Regions from separate parts of the Colwellia sp. RE-S-Sl-9 genome, predicted to be linked through region 1. Evidence: predicted binding sites of a transcription regulator. Region 1 holds the regulator's gene; each other region holds the start of a gene.
What was found. The regulator FliA, encoded in region 1, starts transcription of late flagellar genes. The targets are predictions, from matches to a motif close to CTAAAGNTNNNNNNNNNNNNGCCGATA.
Positions count from the first base shown of each region.

Region 2: ACM9HF_RS00845 (VC2046/SO_2500 family protein) is a predicted target of FliA. The motif match lies at 1,546-1,572, and genes of this name have one in related genera.
Region 3: ACM9HF_RS17470 (flagellin N-terminal helical domain-containing protein) is a predicted target of FliA. The motif match lies at 2,664-2,690, and genes of this name have one in related genera.
Region 4: ACM9HF_RS06325 (flagellar protein MotY) is a predicted target of FliA. The motif match lies at 1,985-2,011, and genes of this name have one in related genera.

Region 1 covers NZ_CP182631.1:2,136,553-2,140,773, reverse strand. The annotation lists gene flhF (flagellar biosynthesis GTPase FlhF) at 1-1,403, shown strand, start outside; gene ACM9HF_RS09175 (MinD/ParA family ATP-binding protein) at 1,577-2,419, shown strand; gene ACM9HF_RS09170 (RNA polymerase sigma factor FliA) at 2,446-3,165, shown strand; gene cheY (chemotaxis response regulator CheY) at 3,217-3,600, shown strand; gene ACM9HF_RS09160 (protein phosphatase CheZ) at 3,646-4,221, shown strand, end outside.
Region 2 covers NZ_CP182631.1:209,487-213,707, forward strand. The annotation lists gene ACM9HF_RS00830 (helix-turn-helix domain-containing protein) at 234-443, shown strand; partial or broken gene ACM9HF_RS00835 (transposase) at 457-663, shown strand; gene ACM9HF_RS00840 (GNAT family N-acetyltransferase) at 1,029-1,475, opposite strand; gene ACM9HF_RS00845 (VC2046/SO_2500 family protein) at 1,605-2,141, shown strand; gene ACM9HF_RS00850 (alpha-L-fucosidase) at 3,389-4,221, opposite strand, start outside.
Region 3 covers NZ_CP182631.1:4,032,199-4,036,419, reverse strand. The annotation lists gene fliD (flagellar filament capping protein FliD) at 1-1,156, opposite strand, end outside; gene ACM9HF_RS17475 (flagellar protein FlaG) at 1,199-1,675, opposite strand; gene ACM9HF_RS17470 (flagellin N-terminal helical domain-containing protein) at 1,761-2,582, opposite strand; gene ACM9HF_RS17465 (flagellin N-terminal helical domain-containing protein) at 2,768-3,589, opposite strand; gene ACM9HF_RS17460 (flagellin N-terminal helical domain-containing protein) at 3,834-4,221, opposite strand, start outside.
Region 4 covers NZ_CP182631.1:1,462,085-1,466,305, forward strand. The annotation lists gene ACM9HF_RS06320 (M1 family metallopeptidase) at 1-899, opposite strand, end outside; gene ACM9HF_RS06325 (flagellar protein MotY) at 1,083-1,949, opposite strand; gene rnt (ribonuclease T) at 2,126-2,791, shown strand; gene rpsO (30S ribosomal protein S15) at 2,904-3,173, opposite strand; gene ACM9HF_RS06340 (hypothetical protein) at 3,346-3,519, opposite strand; gene truB (tRNA pseudouridine(55) synthase TruB) at 3,656-4,221, opposite strand, start outside.

The DNA of each region.
Region 1 (4,221 bases):
TTATGGCGGCTATTGACTATTACCCATCACAAGCCAAAGAGAGTATTGCTCCAGAAGCATCAGTAACAAATAATAATCCTCAAGATTTAAGTAATGATGTTGTGAGTTTAAGTGGACGTTCTGCAACCAAAACTCAACATGTAGAAGAAAGTGTAGACATTGGAGCAGCACCTGTTGATAGTTTATCAGCCTTGTTGAATCGTAAAGTTCAACAAGAAGCTCAAGCGGAGTCTCACGATAATAGCTCAAGAGAAAAAACATCTTCAAGCAATGATATTGAATTACAATTTAAAAATTTCACTGACCGTTTACAACACTCGACTCAGCAAAGAAACGCAGAACAAAATATAGAACAATCAAATACTTCCTCAATGCCGTCATTACAAAAGGACGCTGCTATCGTTAATGATGAAACAAATGATACAGACGTTTTTAATGATCCTTCGGTAACTTCTTTTTCTCATGATAATTCAAATGAATTTGAAACAATGAAAAAAGAAATGCATACCATTAGACACCTTTTAGAACATCAGTTGTCGGGTTTAATGTGGCAAGATATGGCACAAAAGAACCCTCAAAAAGCATTGCTCATAAACAAGCTAGTTGCTTTGGGATTAACAGACCATATGGCAGATCAAATAGCTGGTTTTATTCCTCCTCAACAAAATGAACAAGATGCTTGGGAGCAGGCGAAAAAATTTATAGCACAGCAACTAAATACAACCAATAACGATATTATTCATCATGGCGGTGTTATTTCTTTAGTGGGTCCAACAGGTGTAGGTAAAACTACCACTATTGCTAAATTAGCTGCAAGGTTTGCACAAATTCATGGTGCTGATGAAGTAGTATTAATTTCTACTGATAGTTTTAGGATCGGTGGTTTTGAACAATTAACCACTTACGGACGTATTATTGGTTGCCAAGTTAAGTTGGCTAACGATGCACAAGCATTAGACTCATTACTACAGCAGTTTGGACAAAAGAAACTTATATTAATTGATACTGCGGGTATGGGACAGAGAGACATGCGCTTAGCACAGCATTTAACAGATTTAATTGCCAATGCACGTGTGAGAATTCGTAATTATCTTGTGTTATCAGCCAATACTCAGCAGCGTGTTATGCAAGAAAATGTAGAAAGATTTAAAAAAATTCCATTAGCTGGCTGTATCTATACTAAACTGGATGAGAGTATTAGTATTGGTGAAATTATTTCTACCGCTATTCAAAACGGATTACCTATCGGTTACCTTACCGATGGACAACGAGTTCCTGAAGATATTAAGGTAGCAAATGCTGAAAAATTAGTTGCCTTAGCAGACAAAATGAGTAGTCGAATAAACCACCAACACACTAGTACATGGCGACCAATGCCTAAAAAAGAAGCAAGTGCAGCATAAATTGAATATGTTTAGCAAAACAAGCTAGCTTAAACTAATTAAATTAGTTAAATTGAATAACATTGATAAAAACCGCTTATAACTTCACGAGTTAAGATGTACTAAGCTATAATGTATTTACTTAGCAACATCTTTTCGAAAATAGTGTATGTGTCAGTGACGAGAAGATTTAAATGATAGACCAAGCGAGTGGTTTACGTAAGATGCAAGATTTACAACAAATTAAAGTTATTGCAGTATCAGGTGGTAAAGGTGGCGTAGGTAAAACTAACGTGTCTTTAAACACATCTATAGCATTAGCTCAACTGGGTAAAAAAGTACTTGTTCTAGATGCAGATTTAGGGCTTGCCAATGTTGATGTTATGTTAGGTCTACGTGTTCAACGTAACCTTTCTCATGTGTTGTCTGGTGAATGTGAATTAGACGATATTATCATCGAAGGCCCTGCAGGAATTAAAATTATTCCAGCCACTTCAGGTACTCAATCTATGGTTGATTTAACACCTAGTGAGCATGCAGGATTAATTCGAGCCTTTAGTGATATGCAAACAGAGTTCGATATTCTTATTGTTGATACCGCAGCAGGGATCTCCGACATGGTATTGAGCTTCTGTCGAGCCTCACAAGATATTATGTTAGTAGTATGTGATGAGCCAACGTCAATTACCGATTGTTACGCGTTAATGAAATTATTAAGTCGTGATCATGATGTATTTAAATTTAAGGTTGTTGCTAACATGGTACGAAGCCCTAACGAAGGGCAGCAATTATTTGAAAAACTAGCCAAAGTAAGTGATAGATTTTTAGATGTAGGCTTAGAACTTGTTGGCGTTGTGCCATTTGATGAAAACATACGTAAATCAGGTCGTAAGCAAAAAGCAATTATTGAAGCATTTCCTAATTCACCCGCTTCAATAGGTTTTAAAAACTTAGCAAAAAATATCATGAAATGGCCAATTCCTCACCAACCTTCAGGCCATTTAGAGTTCTTTATTGAACAATTATTAGAACATTAATATGCTAATTATCGCGAGTATATAGTTTGGGAAAAGCAGATGCCTACAGTACTCAAACAGATAAATCTGTTTTAATAGAACAATATACTGTTTTAGTTAAACGTATAGCCTACCATTTACTTGCAAGATTACCTGCAAGTGTACTTGTAGATGATCTTATTCAATCAGGAATGATCGGTCTACTCGAAGCATCAAATAACTTTGACCATACAAAAGGCGCAAGCTTTGAAACATTTGCAGGGATAAGAATTAGAGGTTCCATGTTGGATGAAATTCGACGTGGAGACTGGACTCCTCGCTCTGTTCATAAGAATAGTCGTATGGTGAGTGATGCGATAAAAGAGTTAGAGTCAGAGTTAGGAAGAGATGTAACTGACAAGGAAGTAGCAGATAAACTTGATATTTCTTTAAATGAATACCATCATATTCTTAATGATGTAAGTTCTGGGAAAATAATCGGAATAGATGATTTAGGTGTTAGTGAAGACGCTTTGAATTTAGAAAATAAATCAATAAGTGACGAGCCCTATAATCAAATTGAAGAGATTGTTTTTAAAAGAGCGTTAAGTGAATGTATTTCTACTTTACCTGAACGAGAAAGTTTAGTACTTTCATTGTATTATGATGAAGAACTTAATTTACGCGAGATAGGACAAGTTCTTGATGTAAGCGAGTCAAGAGTAAGTCAAATTCACAGTCAAGCTATGCATCGTTTAAAAGCTCGTATGCATTCTTGGCAAAGTTAAGTAGAATAATAAGTAATTTAAAATTTTTGAATGTTCTCACCGGAGGGTGCCTTGGATAAAAATATGAAAGTTCTTGTAGTTGATGATTTTTCAACGATGAGACGAATAGTGAAAAACTTGTTACGCGATTTAGGTTTTACTAACATTCAAGAAGCTGATGATGGTAGCACCGCTTTACCTATGCTTCAGTCAGGAGAGTTTGATTTTGTTGTAACCGATTGGAATATGCCTGGTATGCAAGGAATAGATTTATTAAAAGCTATTCGAGCAGACGCTAGTTTATCCCATATTCCTGTTTTAATGGTGACAGCTGAAGCGAAAAAAGAGCAAATAGTTATGGCCGCTCAAGCGGGTGTAAATGGCTATATTGTAAAACCTTTCACTGCTGCAACGTTAAAAACTAAACTCGATAAAATATTCGAACGCTTAGGTTAATTGAAAATCTTTCTTTAATACCTAAATAAATAAAGGATATTTTGCATGAGTAGTTTGCCTAAAGTACATGTTTCATTAGAACAAGCTAAATTGTTGGTTGAATATTTAGAAACAGATCAGCAAGACAAGGCTGATGAATTGGTTGCAGATATTCAAAGTCCAATCAATACAGAGCTGTTTGCTGAAATAGGTAAATTAACCCGTCAGTTACATGATTCTTTGAATAATTTTCAAGTTGACTCTCGACTCACTGATTTAGCAAAAGCTGATATACCTGATGCTAAAGAACGACTTAACTATGTTATAGAACGAACGGAAGAAGCTGCAAACAAAACAATGGATGCAGTTGAATCTATTTTTCCTGTGCTTGAGTCATTACAAAATAGAGTCGAAGTGGTTAATCCTTTATGGACAAAACTTATACAAAATAAATTAGAATTACCTGAGTTTAAACAGTTATGTTTAGATATTGATTTGTTATTAAAATCAACAGGAAGTGAAACAGATAAAATTCGTATATTAATGACTGATGTCTTGATGGCGCAAGACTTTCAAGACTTAACAGGCCAAGTTATTCGTAAAGTTATTGATTTAGTAAGGGAAGTTGAAGATGGTTTGATT
Region 2 (4,221 bases), 1.9 Mb from region 1:
TTTTTATGTGAGGTCCTGTACATATACCAATCGAAATAACCCATTCATTATTTATACTTGCCTTAATGACCAATTATACCAATTAGTCTAATTATATGATCTAATGTCATTTATTTACTCATAATAAATGACATTGAACACTTATAGCTCACAAGAATTAAAAATACTCTCCAACAAAGTAATACCAATTAGTCTAATTATGTGATCTAATGTCATTTATTTACTCATAATAAATGACATTGAACACTCATAGCTCACAAGAATTAAAAATACTCTCCAACAAAGTAAAAGATCATCGAATGAGGCTGCGCTTGCTAGCCGTTTCACATTTTAAATCGGGTAAGAATAGATCAGAAGTTGCTAGAACACTTAATATTAGTAGAAGAATTGTTAATGATTGGGTTGCGAACTACATCAACGAAGGTTTATACCAATTAGTCTAATTATATGATCTAATTGGTATTACCACCGTATTCACCTGAGTTGAATCCAATAGAGCAAGTTTGGAGTTGGTTGCGCCAACATCATTTAGCGAATAGGTGCTTTCAAGGCTATGATGACATCCTCGATGCTTGCTCTGATGCATGGAACTCATTTGTGAGTGATGCAAAGCGGGTCATGAAAATGTGTAGTAGAGATTGGATTAAGGTGGGAAAAACTTAAGATGGAATGGTATTACATTGTTATTTAATAATTAGAGCACTCCCTATTATAATAAATGCCTCGCCTACAGGACGTTGGTGCTTAGGTTCCGTCTGGAACGATGAACCTGTGTATTTGACCATTTATTCTTCGTATAAAATAGGTCAATTCATTAATGCGTTTGGTATTAATTAACCCGAACTCGGCTTAATAAATGTTCTTCTAGCAGCTGTTTTTACTAACTTCTGCGTTAAATTCACTTGCAATAGGCCAGCTATTGACGCGTAAATTTGTCTTGAATTAAGTAAAATTATCAAGCTAGAAGCGAACTGATTTTTTAGTGATTACTTTTCAATGAGTTAACTATATCTTAACCCGAACTCAGGTTAATTAGTTATTTTGGTTAAGGAATAATTGATTTTTAGAAATACCTTTAAATCATTATTCTTTTTTAAATAACAATTATACCTGTCTATAAAATGACTAGGGATTTCAAGGGATTCACTTTCTTTAAAACCTATGTCTTTATATAAGCGGTATAACTTTTTATCAGCAAAACAAATAATATGATTATGTTCCCATTGTAGTGTTTCTATTAATAGCTTGGCATAACCTTTTTCTCTATAAAGGGGAGTAATTAATAATGCATGCAACAATCCATATTGACTACTATTAGTGATATAAGAAAGTATTACACTGCCAATGATGACGTTGTCCATTTTTATTATATAAGTATGATCGTAGCCCATAAAACTCGCTGAGTAGTTGTTGTCTTTATAAAAGCGTTTAATATCTTTTTTATCTTGTTTTGTCGCTTTATTTATTTCAAACATTTTTAGCAGTTCTTCATTACTATCGGCTATTGAGTTATGTATTTTACAGCGAAAATAATAATAAAATCTGCTAATTATTTTTTATTACATGCCGATATAAATATTAAGATGATTTGTGGGTGTGCTTAATTGCTTGTAGATAATATAAAAAATGAGATATTAATAAATGAATTGCAGTTAGGTGAGCAGCTTAACCAATGTGTTCATAAAAAAGAACGGTCTCAATTTTCTTTATTACTGGCGATGCTTACTGATGATGTTCAAGCTCACGCACAGTTCTCACTTCCTAAATCAGAAATAGCTACATCTCAAACAGACGAAGATAATTTAAGGAAGCAGTTTAAGTTACCTCAAGCGCAGCTTTTATCATTAAAGGAGATAGAGCAAGTTGGATCTTATAACCAAGCTGACTTAGTTCAAGGTAATAATTTATCAGAACTCCGTTTACTCAATGCCATTAATCCAACCCCTCTTGCCTTTAGAGACGACAAAAAATTTATAGCAAAAAATATACTAGAAAATACTAGCCTTTATTGCCAGAAAAAGTATAAGAGTAAAAAATTAGATAACGACTTTAAAGCAGCTAGGTTAGATTTTAAAGCGGCAGAGTGGTTAAACTCTATAAATGAAAGCATAAATTTAACATTGGAAAAGTCGGTTATTTAAAGCTAGTTATTAAATTAGCTAAAAATTTTAAATATAATTTTGCATAATATATAAAAACAGCGCTAGGCATTATTAGTAACTTCAAATCCAGTCAGATTGAAACCCTCGCAGACCTATTAACACTGTATGTGATCAATAAAGCTTATGGATCGATACTGTCACTATTAGAACCTTAAAGCTACCTTAAAGTCCTTGGCATGGTTGGTGTTAGCTGAAAAATTCATCGATACTACATCTGACAATAGTTAACCTCAATTCGGGATAAGCAAAGTTACTCAACAAGCTATTTTTGCGCTACTACTATTAGATAGAAAAATTTGCCTTGTTATACACAAAAATATCACTGTTGAGAGACTAATATAGCTTAGGAGAACAACGATACAGATTAAGTTTCTCATAAATAAGTATTTTAATTCATTCTCTAACATTCATTAACCCGAGTTGAGGTTAGTTAACCTTATTTGATAAAGGCTTTTACTCGTTGGGATTATTAAATGCAAGGAGCACAACAGGCACAGAGCATCATTGGTTAATTATACTGAAGAAATTATTTTGATTTATATTGTTGTAAATAGGTATATCGAATACTACACCTCTGAATTTATTGATAAAACGATTTACTTATCGGTTCTGAGGAAAGCAGTAAAACCTTTATCTTATATTTTTGTAAAGCTGACTTATTCTTTGTAGCTTATAGAAACAGAAGTTTACCTTATATAGAAAATAGGTACTTAAGTCAGAATAGAGTTTTAAGTGGGGGGCTGCAGAAGGGATTTTTGTTTATATACCATAGTAATTAAACCGAATTTATTTACAGGGTATTTTGCTTTTATTCCAGCAGCTTGTATATATACCCTTTACCAATCAAAAGGCTATTTCAGAGCTCTTGAGCGATATCAATTCAAGGAATGCTTTGTAATAATGGTTGCTCCCTTATAAAAAGCATTGTTGATGAAGTTATTTTGCTCAAGCGCTTCTTCGATGGGTCTAAAAACAATTTATACTGCGTTATTAACTTTAGTCAGGTTCTTACATGGATGTAGACCTTAGATTTCGTTTGGAACGTGAAATCTGTGCATAAATTGTTTTTAGTTCCCACTGAAACCTGCATCTTGAATGATAACGGGTATATTAATAATAAAACTGAGGGGAGAGCTTGTTGCACCATTAAGTTTGGGAAGTCGTAAACTTATAGTACAACAAACTCAAAAGAGTATTCATTTAAATACTCTTTTTAAAGCAAGATATTAACCCTTAGTTATTTTAAGTACTTGAGCGTGCTTAGAAGGAGAACCTGCGGGTAGGTTAACCATTAAACCTTTAGCTGTTTGTGTAAACGTTAATGTACCTTTATGACCAATTAATTCAACTTTAGCGATTTTATCTGTATAGTTTTTAGAATTAATACTACGAATTGTTACCTTCGCATTATCACCCGGCCACGCTAACATTGTTGCGTATAAAGTTCCTTCGTTTTGGGTAAAACGAATATCGCTGCTGTTAAAGTCTTTACGGTTTTTCTCAGCATCATTCGAGTTTTTACCATCTGGTACGTAAGTTTCACCTTCACCGTAAGTTATCCAAGGTCGAGTGTTATAAACCGCTTCACCATTTACAGCTAACCAATCACCAATTTCTTTTAGTAAAGCAATTTCTGGTTCAGGAATTGTTCCATCAGGTTTTGGACCAATGTTTAATAACAAAGAGCCATTTTTAGAAATTATATCCATTAAATCATCTACTAATGAATTAGCATTGCGATATTTATGGTTAGTTACATATCCCCAAGATGATAAAGATACAGAAGTATCTGTTTGCCAAAAATGGGGATGAATATCCGTCATGCCACCACGTTCAATATCTAACACGGCCGAACCAGGAGGGAACGAGCGCATGTCTGCATGTTCTTTGTAGTTAAGCGCAGGCATGTTTTTCCAGTTAACACCTTTGTTATAGTAGTAACTTGTAAACTGCTTTACGTGATCATGAAATGGTTTTGACGCCATCCACCAATCGAACCAAATAAGTTCAGGTTCGTATTTATCAACGATTTCTACAGTACGTAATAACCAGTCGTCCA
Region 3 (4,221 bases), 1.9 Mb from region 1:
CACCATTATAGTTATCAATTAACGCTGTCAATTGGCTGACGATACCATCTGTACTAGCAAAAAGCTCGCCAACTCCATTTATGTCATTTGAAATAGCGTCTGATAATTTCTCTGCACCACTCTTTAATGAACCTGTTGCAACTGTTGATATTTCGAGTCGGCCTTCTTTATTAAATGATATACCTATATCATTTAACGACTGAATAGAATTACCTGCCAAACTTGCTACTTGATTAATAGCAATATCGGACAACTGTCCGCGCATTGAACGTAAGTCGGCATCAAAGGCTAACCGCCCTTGTACAGGGGCTCCTAGCCCTATCATATTATCAACTAAAGCATTATATCCAGCAACAAAATCAGTAATGAGTGTATTTGCTACGCTAGTGTCTTGAGTAACATCTAACTTTGAGGTAACGCCTGCATCACTAACCTTTGTTGCTACAATAGTCACATCTTCAATATTATTTTTAAATTCGTTAGTGGAGTTTGTAATAACATTCCCATCAACTTCAATAATAGCATTATCTGCAGTTACTATTTCAGAAGCAGATGTAGATAAACCGCTAAGTGCTGCGTCACCAGAAGTTACCGTTAAAGCGTTATCTGTACCTGTATCGGCTGCTGTATAAGTTAAAAATGTACCGTTATCACTATTAACGAGAGTAACATTAACACCAAAATTTCCTGTACCTTGATTAATTTTATCGCGGATAGTCGATAAATCATCAGCTGCGTCTATAGTAACGTCAAAAGTATCACCATTGGCAGAATTAAAGGTTAACGTACCTGCACCAACAGTTGTAGAGGAGTCTGCAAAATTCGTTGTTTGTATTTTTGTGGATTTTGCAAGTTGTATGACTTCAACGTCAAAAGAACCTGATGTAGCAAAACCATTAGTTGTAGCAGAGAAATTATCGCCTGATACTGTAACAGTCTGTTGATTAAAGTTATCAATATCCTTTAATTCGTTTACGCTACTTTCAAAAGTAGACAAAGCAGATTTTAAGCTACCAATACCTGATAATTCAGTATTGTAGCGATCTTCTTTTTCCTGTAATCGTATCTCTTGTGGGACAGATTCTGCGGTTACGAAAGCCTCTATAATTGATTCAAGATCTAATCCTGAGCCTATTCCTGCTTGTGTAATATTCATTATGCTGTCTCCTATATATTAAACACCTATCATCTAAATGTTTTAGATACTCTCATCAAGAAGTATACCAGTTTTTTTACTTACGTCTTCTCTAAGCTCGACAATTCGTTGGGCAATAGAAAGAATTTCTTCTGAAGGGAACTGTTTTATCAATTCATTATTTTCTGAATCGAAAATTTTAATCACGGTCTTATCAGAGCCATCGTCTTGAGTAAAGTTAACTGTTCTGATCGGCATGTTAATAAATTCAGATATTGTTTTCATTGCATCTGAAACTATACTCGCTTCTTCAGCTAAGCTTTCACTAGATTTATCTTCAATTGATTGCTCTTCTAACTCTTTTACTCTTTGTAATTCGGCAACTTTATTAAGCTTTAAAGTTGTTTCTTTTGTAGCTGAATCTTCAAATGCTTTGCCTTTTTCAATTGCTAAATCAGGGGATGATTTAGTATTTTTATTCAATTGATTAAGATCATCTGCCATATTTATAGGGCTGTTATTAGCAATATTAATAGACATGGGCACCTCCAATTTCAAATTTTATATACGAAAATGACACTCAAGTAGGAGTGTCATTATTCTGTTACTACTTTTTAAGTAAAACCTACAGTAATGACAATGCTATTTGCGGCTGTTGATTTGCTTGAGCTAACATTGAGCTTGATGCTTGTTGTAACACTGAGCTCTTCGCTAATGCTGCACTTTCTGCCGCGTAATCAGTATCTAATACACGTGAGCGTGATGCTGATAAGTTTTGCGCTGTATTATCGTTACTACGAATAACTGAAGAAAAGCGATTTTGTTTTGCACCTAAATCAGCTCGTACAGTATTCACTTTTACTAACGCATTATCAACTAATCCGATTGCTGACGTAGCGCCAACATCTGTAGCGATAGTTGCAGCACCTGTTGATAAAATAGTTGCTGCATCAAAGTTTTGACCAATTGATACTGTAATTGTTTGCCCACCATCAGCACCAATTTGAAATGCTTTATTGGTAAAACTGCCATCGAGAAGCGTTTCACCAGCAAATGAAGTTTGATCTGAAATTCGCGTAAGTTCAAGTTCTAACTCACCAAATTCAGCATCAAGTGCGGTTCTATCCGCAGTACTGTTTGAGCCGTTAGCTGATTGTACTGCTAATGTACGCATACGTTGTAATGTATTTGTATACTCATCTAACGCGCCTTCAGCAGTTTGCGCTAATGAAATACCATCGTTAGCGTTACGTGATGCTTGGTTTAAGCCATTAATTTGCGCCGTTAAACGACTTGAAATTTGTAGACCAGCCGCATCATCTTTTGCGCTGTTAATGCGTTTACCTGAAGATAAACGCTCAAAGTTATCAGCTAAACTATTAGTTGAGTTTTGAAGTTGACGCTGTGAGTTCAATGATTGAACATTACTATTAACTACTAAAGCCATGTTATTCTCCTTCGGACTTACAAAGCCCTATCTGAATTAATTTAAAGTGAATGTACTTAACTTCACTTCATATACCTATGTTATCGACACGTCATAAATATACTTTAGTAAATAACGTCAATAACACGTACAAAAGTTTATTAGAGGCTAATGGATTATTAATAACCTGCCTCTATTACTCGCTGTTATAATAATGATAATGCTATTTGCGGTTGTTGATTCGCTTGAGCTAACATTGAGCTTGATGCTTGTTGTAATACTGAACTCTTAGCTAATGCAGCACTTTCAGCAGCGTAATCAGTATCCAATACTCGTGAACGTGATGCTGATAAGTTTTGTGCCGTATTGTCGTTACTACGAATAACTGAAGCGAAACGGTTTTGCTTAGCACCTAAATCGGCGCGCACTGTATTCACTTTAACCAAAGCAGCATCAACATTACCGATAGCTGTAGATGCGCCACCAGCCGAAGAGATTGTAGCTGTAGCATTCCCTAAAATAGACGCTGCAGTAAAGTTCTGTGCAATAGAAATGGTAATCGTTTGACCACCATCGGCACCAATTTGAAAAGCTTTACTTGTAAACGATGAATCTAATAAATTCTCACCAGCAAAAGATGTTTGTGATGAAATACGCGTTAACTCAAGTTCTAACTCGCTAAATTCAGAATCTAACGCAGTTCTATCTGAGTCACTATTTGAACCATTCGCTGATTGCACCGCTAATGTACGCATACGTTGCAATGTATTTGTATATTCATCTAGTGCACCCTCTGCTGTTTGCGCTAATGAAATACCATCGTTAGCGTTACGTGATGCTTGATTAAGTCCGTTAATTTGGGCAGTAAGACGACTTGAAATTTGTAGACCAGCCGCATCATCTTTAGCGCTGTTAATACGTTTACCTGAAGATAAACGCTCAAAATTATCAGCTAAGCTATTGGTTGAGTTTTGCAGTTGACGCTGTGAGTTCAATGATTGAACGTTACTATTAACTACTAATGCCATGATAATATCTCCTGGGTAAATTACCCTTCAATGAATTCGATTAACGAAGCTAGTATTTAATAATCAGTATTGATACTCACTGCTTCTTAAAAACTATATCGGTTACTTTTTAAATAACTTTAATCTTTTTTAGCTTTTTATTTCAAAACAGCATTTTTTATTGATTTTTAAGAAAATTTTATTTTTCCTATAATAAAAAACCCTCAGAAAGAGGGTTTAAAGGCCACCATAAAAAAATAAATCACTACAATAACGATAGTGCTATTTGTGGTTGTTGATTTGCCTGTGCAAGCATTGAGCTTGATGCCTGTTGTAGTACTGAGCTTTTTGCTAATGCAGCACTTTCTGCAGCATAATCTGTATCAAGCACACGTGAACGTGAAGCTGACAAGTTTTGTGCGGTATTATCGTTACTTCTAATAACAGAAGAAAAACGATTTTGTTTTGCACCCAGATCTGCTCGTACTGTATTCACTTTAACCAAAGCTGCATCCACATTACCAATAGCTGTAGAGGCACCTCCAGCACTAGAAATATTTGTAGAAGCTGCACCTAGTATAGAAGATGCATCAAAGTCTTGACCTATAGACACCGTAATAGTTTGTCCGCCGTCAGCACCAATTTGAAACGCT
Region 4 (4,221 bases), 670 kb from region 1:
TCGCCCGCAATAACAGTAGGAGTAATAAAGGATAAGCGTGGGTTTTCCATACCGCCAAAAGGAAAACTCGGTGGTAAAATAAGTAAATCGTATCTACCCCAGCGATAAGGCCCAAATAATTTTTCTGTTTCATCAATCATCGCTTGTGTGTCATCAAATTCAGCAACAGCCGCGTCTAATATAGACGCTTCAGCATAAATACCCGTTTGCTTACTCATGGCTTTAAACTGTAAATCACCGACACCTATTGCAATTAAGTAAGAAGGAATAGCTTGCGGCATTGAAAAGAAGTAATCACCATCACGTTCGGTATCAGGTTCATTGTTAGCACTCATTACCGCAACTAAATCTTTATCGGTTGTAATTCGTGCTGTATAGGTAGCTCTTACCGTGGGTGTATCTTGAATAGGTATCCATGATCGCGCGTGAATGGCTTGGTTTTGGCTGAATAAAAAAGGTTTGTTTTTGCCTGCCGTTTGTTCCGGTAGCAACCACTGTAATCCTGAAGCTTTTTCCGTTGAGTGGTAATATACACGTACTTTTTTTGCTTTAAATTGAGGTTTAATGGTTAGCTTAGCACCAAGAACATCATCTCGTTTTGCTAACATATATTGCACTTTCACCCAGTTACCTGAGTTATTTTGTGCCATTACGCGTTTAATAATTAAATCACGAGTATCTAAATAAATAGGTTGTAGATCATCAGACAACCACTTTAACGATAGTTCAGCAAACCCTTTAAGTGATTTTTCTTCAAAATCGACAGCTAAGTCTAAATAAATATGTGTTGTGGTCACCTGATCATAATTAGCATAGGTATATGCATCTTTAAGTTGAGCATTTGCCGCACAAGACAAACTAACTAAGACTAAAGTGATAATTTTTAATAAGTATTTCATTATATAAACATCCATAAAAAATAGGCCTTTAGATTAAGATAACCTAAAGGCCTATTCAACTTAAATACTTAAATTCGAGATGCTTTACTGGAGAGATGAGACGTTTAACTTTTTTAATAGCAAGTTGATAAATTAATTGACCACTTAGCGAAAATTAAAAGCCTTAATACATGCTTTGCTCAATTATGGTTTATCCATTCTAATCACTACGCGTCTATTCTTTTCACGACCTATTATGCTGTTATTTGAAGCCACATGACGCTTCTCACCATAACCTTTAGCTTCTATTCGGCTAGGATCAATACCAGTTTTAACAAACTGCTCTCTTATCGTTTGAGCACGTCGTTTAGACATTTCATAGTTAGCATTTCTTGGACCGTAACTATCTGAATAACCGTCTATTAATACTAATTCTAACTCTGTATCTAAACTTAAGTATTCAGCAATCATAGCTAATTTACGTTTAGATGATTTAGTTAAATCGTCGGTGCCAAATTGGTAATTTAATACGGTATAAGAAATGTCATCAAAATTATAGTTTAGTAAATTACCCACGCAATTAACAAACTCTTGATAAGCACGTTGAAATTTAGCTGTTGATAAACCAACAGATATTTTTTCATCACTTCGGTACCAATCGTCATAATAAAACGTTGGGCTCATACCTTGGTCTAATTCATTTAGCATAGTCCAAGCCACTTTCTTAGGTAAACTTGGTGCAAATTGTTTATGCAATTTCATATCCGCCAGAGTATAACCTGCCACACCCGGTCGCCATTTAGGGGCAACAGAACGAACTTCAGCTAACGAGTAATTATCAGGTAGGCGCATCATATCTAATTCAAATTCTAAATTAGATTTACGATTGGCTTTGCTGTAAAACTTAGCTTCGCCGTAATTGGGAATATTGTGGGAAAGTGTGCACTCTAAACGTGATTCGTTAGATAATTGCCACTTAGAGTTATCTAAGTTAGCCGCATACTGCCTCATACCTGCATTTGCATTGCAAACAGATACTAATAAAACAACTGGTAGAAGATATTTTTTCATAATCAATTATATTTTAGTTTCAATGACAGTAACTATATCGACGAACATTTAAATAACTTTAACATGAATTGTTAAAATTAAAGGATAAAAGTAAAAAACACTCAGTTCTTCGTACTTATTTTAGCTATTTTCTGAGATAATTGTTATTAATTATCAAAATAAATAAGACTTTTTGTATGACGGATCTTAATTCATCTACTACTGCTTCAGCAGACAACGGAAAAACACTTTTTGCACAACGTTTTAGAGGTTACTTCCCTGTAGTTGTAGATGTTGAAACCGCTGGATTTAATGCGCAAACCGATGCTCTCCTTGAAATAGCAGCAACAACCCTTTCCCTTGATGAAGACGGTAATTTTTCTTTAGATAAAACCATACATTTTAATGTTGACCCTTTTGAAGGTGCTAATTTAGAAAAAGCGGCTTTAGAATTTACTGGTATTGATCCAACCAACCCGTTAAGAGGTGCTGTTGATGAAGAAACAGCGCTGAAAGCTATATTTAAATTAATTCGTAAAAAAATGAAAGCCGTTGGATGCCAGCGAGCTATCATGGTTGCTCATAATGCCTCATTCGATTTAGGTTTTGTAAATGCAGCAACAGAAAGGTGTTTAATTAAACGCTCTCCGTTTCACCCTTTTGTTAGTTTTGATACCACTACACTTTCAGGTTTAGTATTAGGGCAAACAGTATTAGCTAAAGCTTGCATAGCAGCCAATATAGATTTTAATAACAGTGAAGCTCATTCGGCTTTATATGACACAGAAAAAACAGCAGAACTGTTTTGCCATATTGTAAATAAATGGAAACAACTAGGTGGCTGGCCTTTAATAGAAGAGTAGCTTTCTTTTTCTCTTTAATTATTAACCTTTAGTGATATCACTAAAGGTTAATAATTAACTTATCCCATAAAAAAAGGAGCCATAAGGCTCCTCTTTCCAAATAAATCTAATCTTAACGACGTAGACCTAATTTACCGATTAAAGCAGTATAACGTTCAACGTTTTTGCCTTTTAAGTAATCAAGTAATTTACGACGTTGACTTACCATACGTAATAAACCACGACGTGAATGGTGATCATGGATGTGCTCTTTAAAGTGACCTTGAAGATGGTTGATTTGAGTTGTTAACAAAGCAACTTGTACTTCTGGTGAACCTGTATCACCTTCTTTTTGAGCATATTCAGCAACAATTGCTGCTTTTTCTGTAGCGTTTAAAGACATAATATTTCCTTAGTGTGTTTACTTAAACCGAGTATGGAATAAGTAAGTAAAATTCTCATCCTGCCAAACACTAATTCAGCTAAGACGACAAAAGAGCGCGTATTCTATCAGTAAAGTGTGCGATTGCAACTGTTTACTGCGGATCATTAGTTATATTTATACCCGTTACCAATCAAGGTGCGTATTTCAGAGCACCTTGAATGGTAACGGGTATATAATTTGCCTCACTACCACTATAAAAATGAGACTGTTTAACAATATGGATATTGGTTGCTATTTCTCTTATCGTAAATTCAATATCCATTTTTTCATGATCTATAAACTCTTTCGCAGCAACATAAAACACATTATCTGCTTATCATGAAATTATGGACAAACGATTAACTGCACTTAAAAAAATAGGGAATCTAATTAAAGAATCCCTATAAGTAATTAATGTTGTTCTATCTAAGATGGTAAAGCTGAAAATAAAATTAACTATTTTAATTTGCTGCCACAACAATACGTTTAGGTGCAACTCTGCCTTCATCATCAATGAAGCCTACACCAATAAATTCACCATCGTCTTCGTTATCACCAATAAACACTTGTACCATACCTTCAGCAGGACCATCAGAGGTTTGTACAGGATTACCATGCCTTAAATAATGAGCCGACATATCATCAACAAAAACAGCAGGTATCCCATCACAAGCCGTTGTCATGGGTAATAACAAAGGATCAAGTAGTGTAGAAGGAGACACTTCATCAGCCTCAGCTTGCGCTAATAAGGTTTCAAGTTGCTCCATAGTAACCATTCTATTTTTAGGATAATTGCCAACAGCACTTCTTCTTAAGTGAGCAACATGAGCACCACAACCTAATAACTCACCTAAATCATCTACAATCGTTCTTATATAGGTACCTTTAGACACATGAATAGATAAATCAACCTCATCATCTTCAAAACGTAAAAGCTCTAAATTAAAAACCGTTATATCTCTTGATTCACGAGGAACCTCAATACCTTCTCGCGCATATTTATATAAAGGCTGACCTTGATATTTAA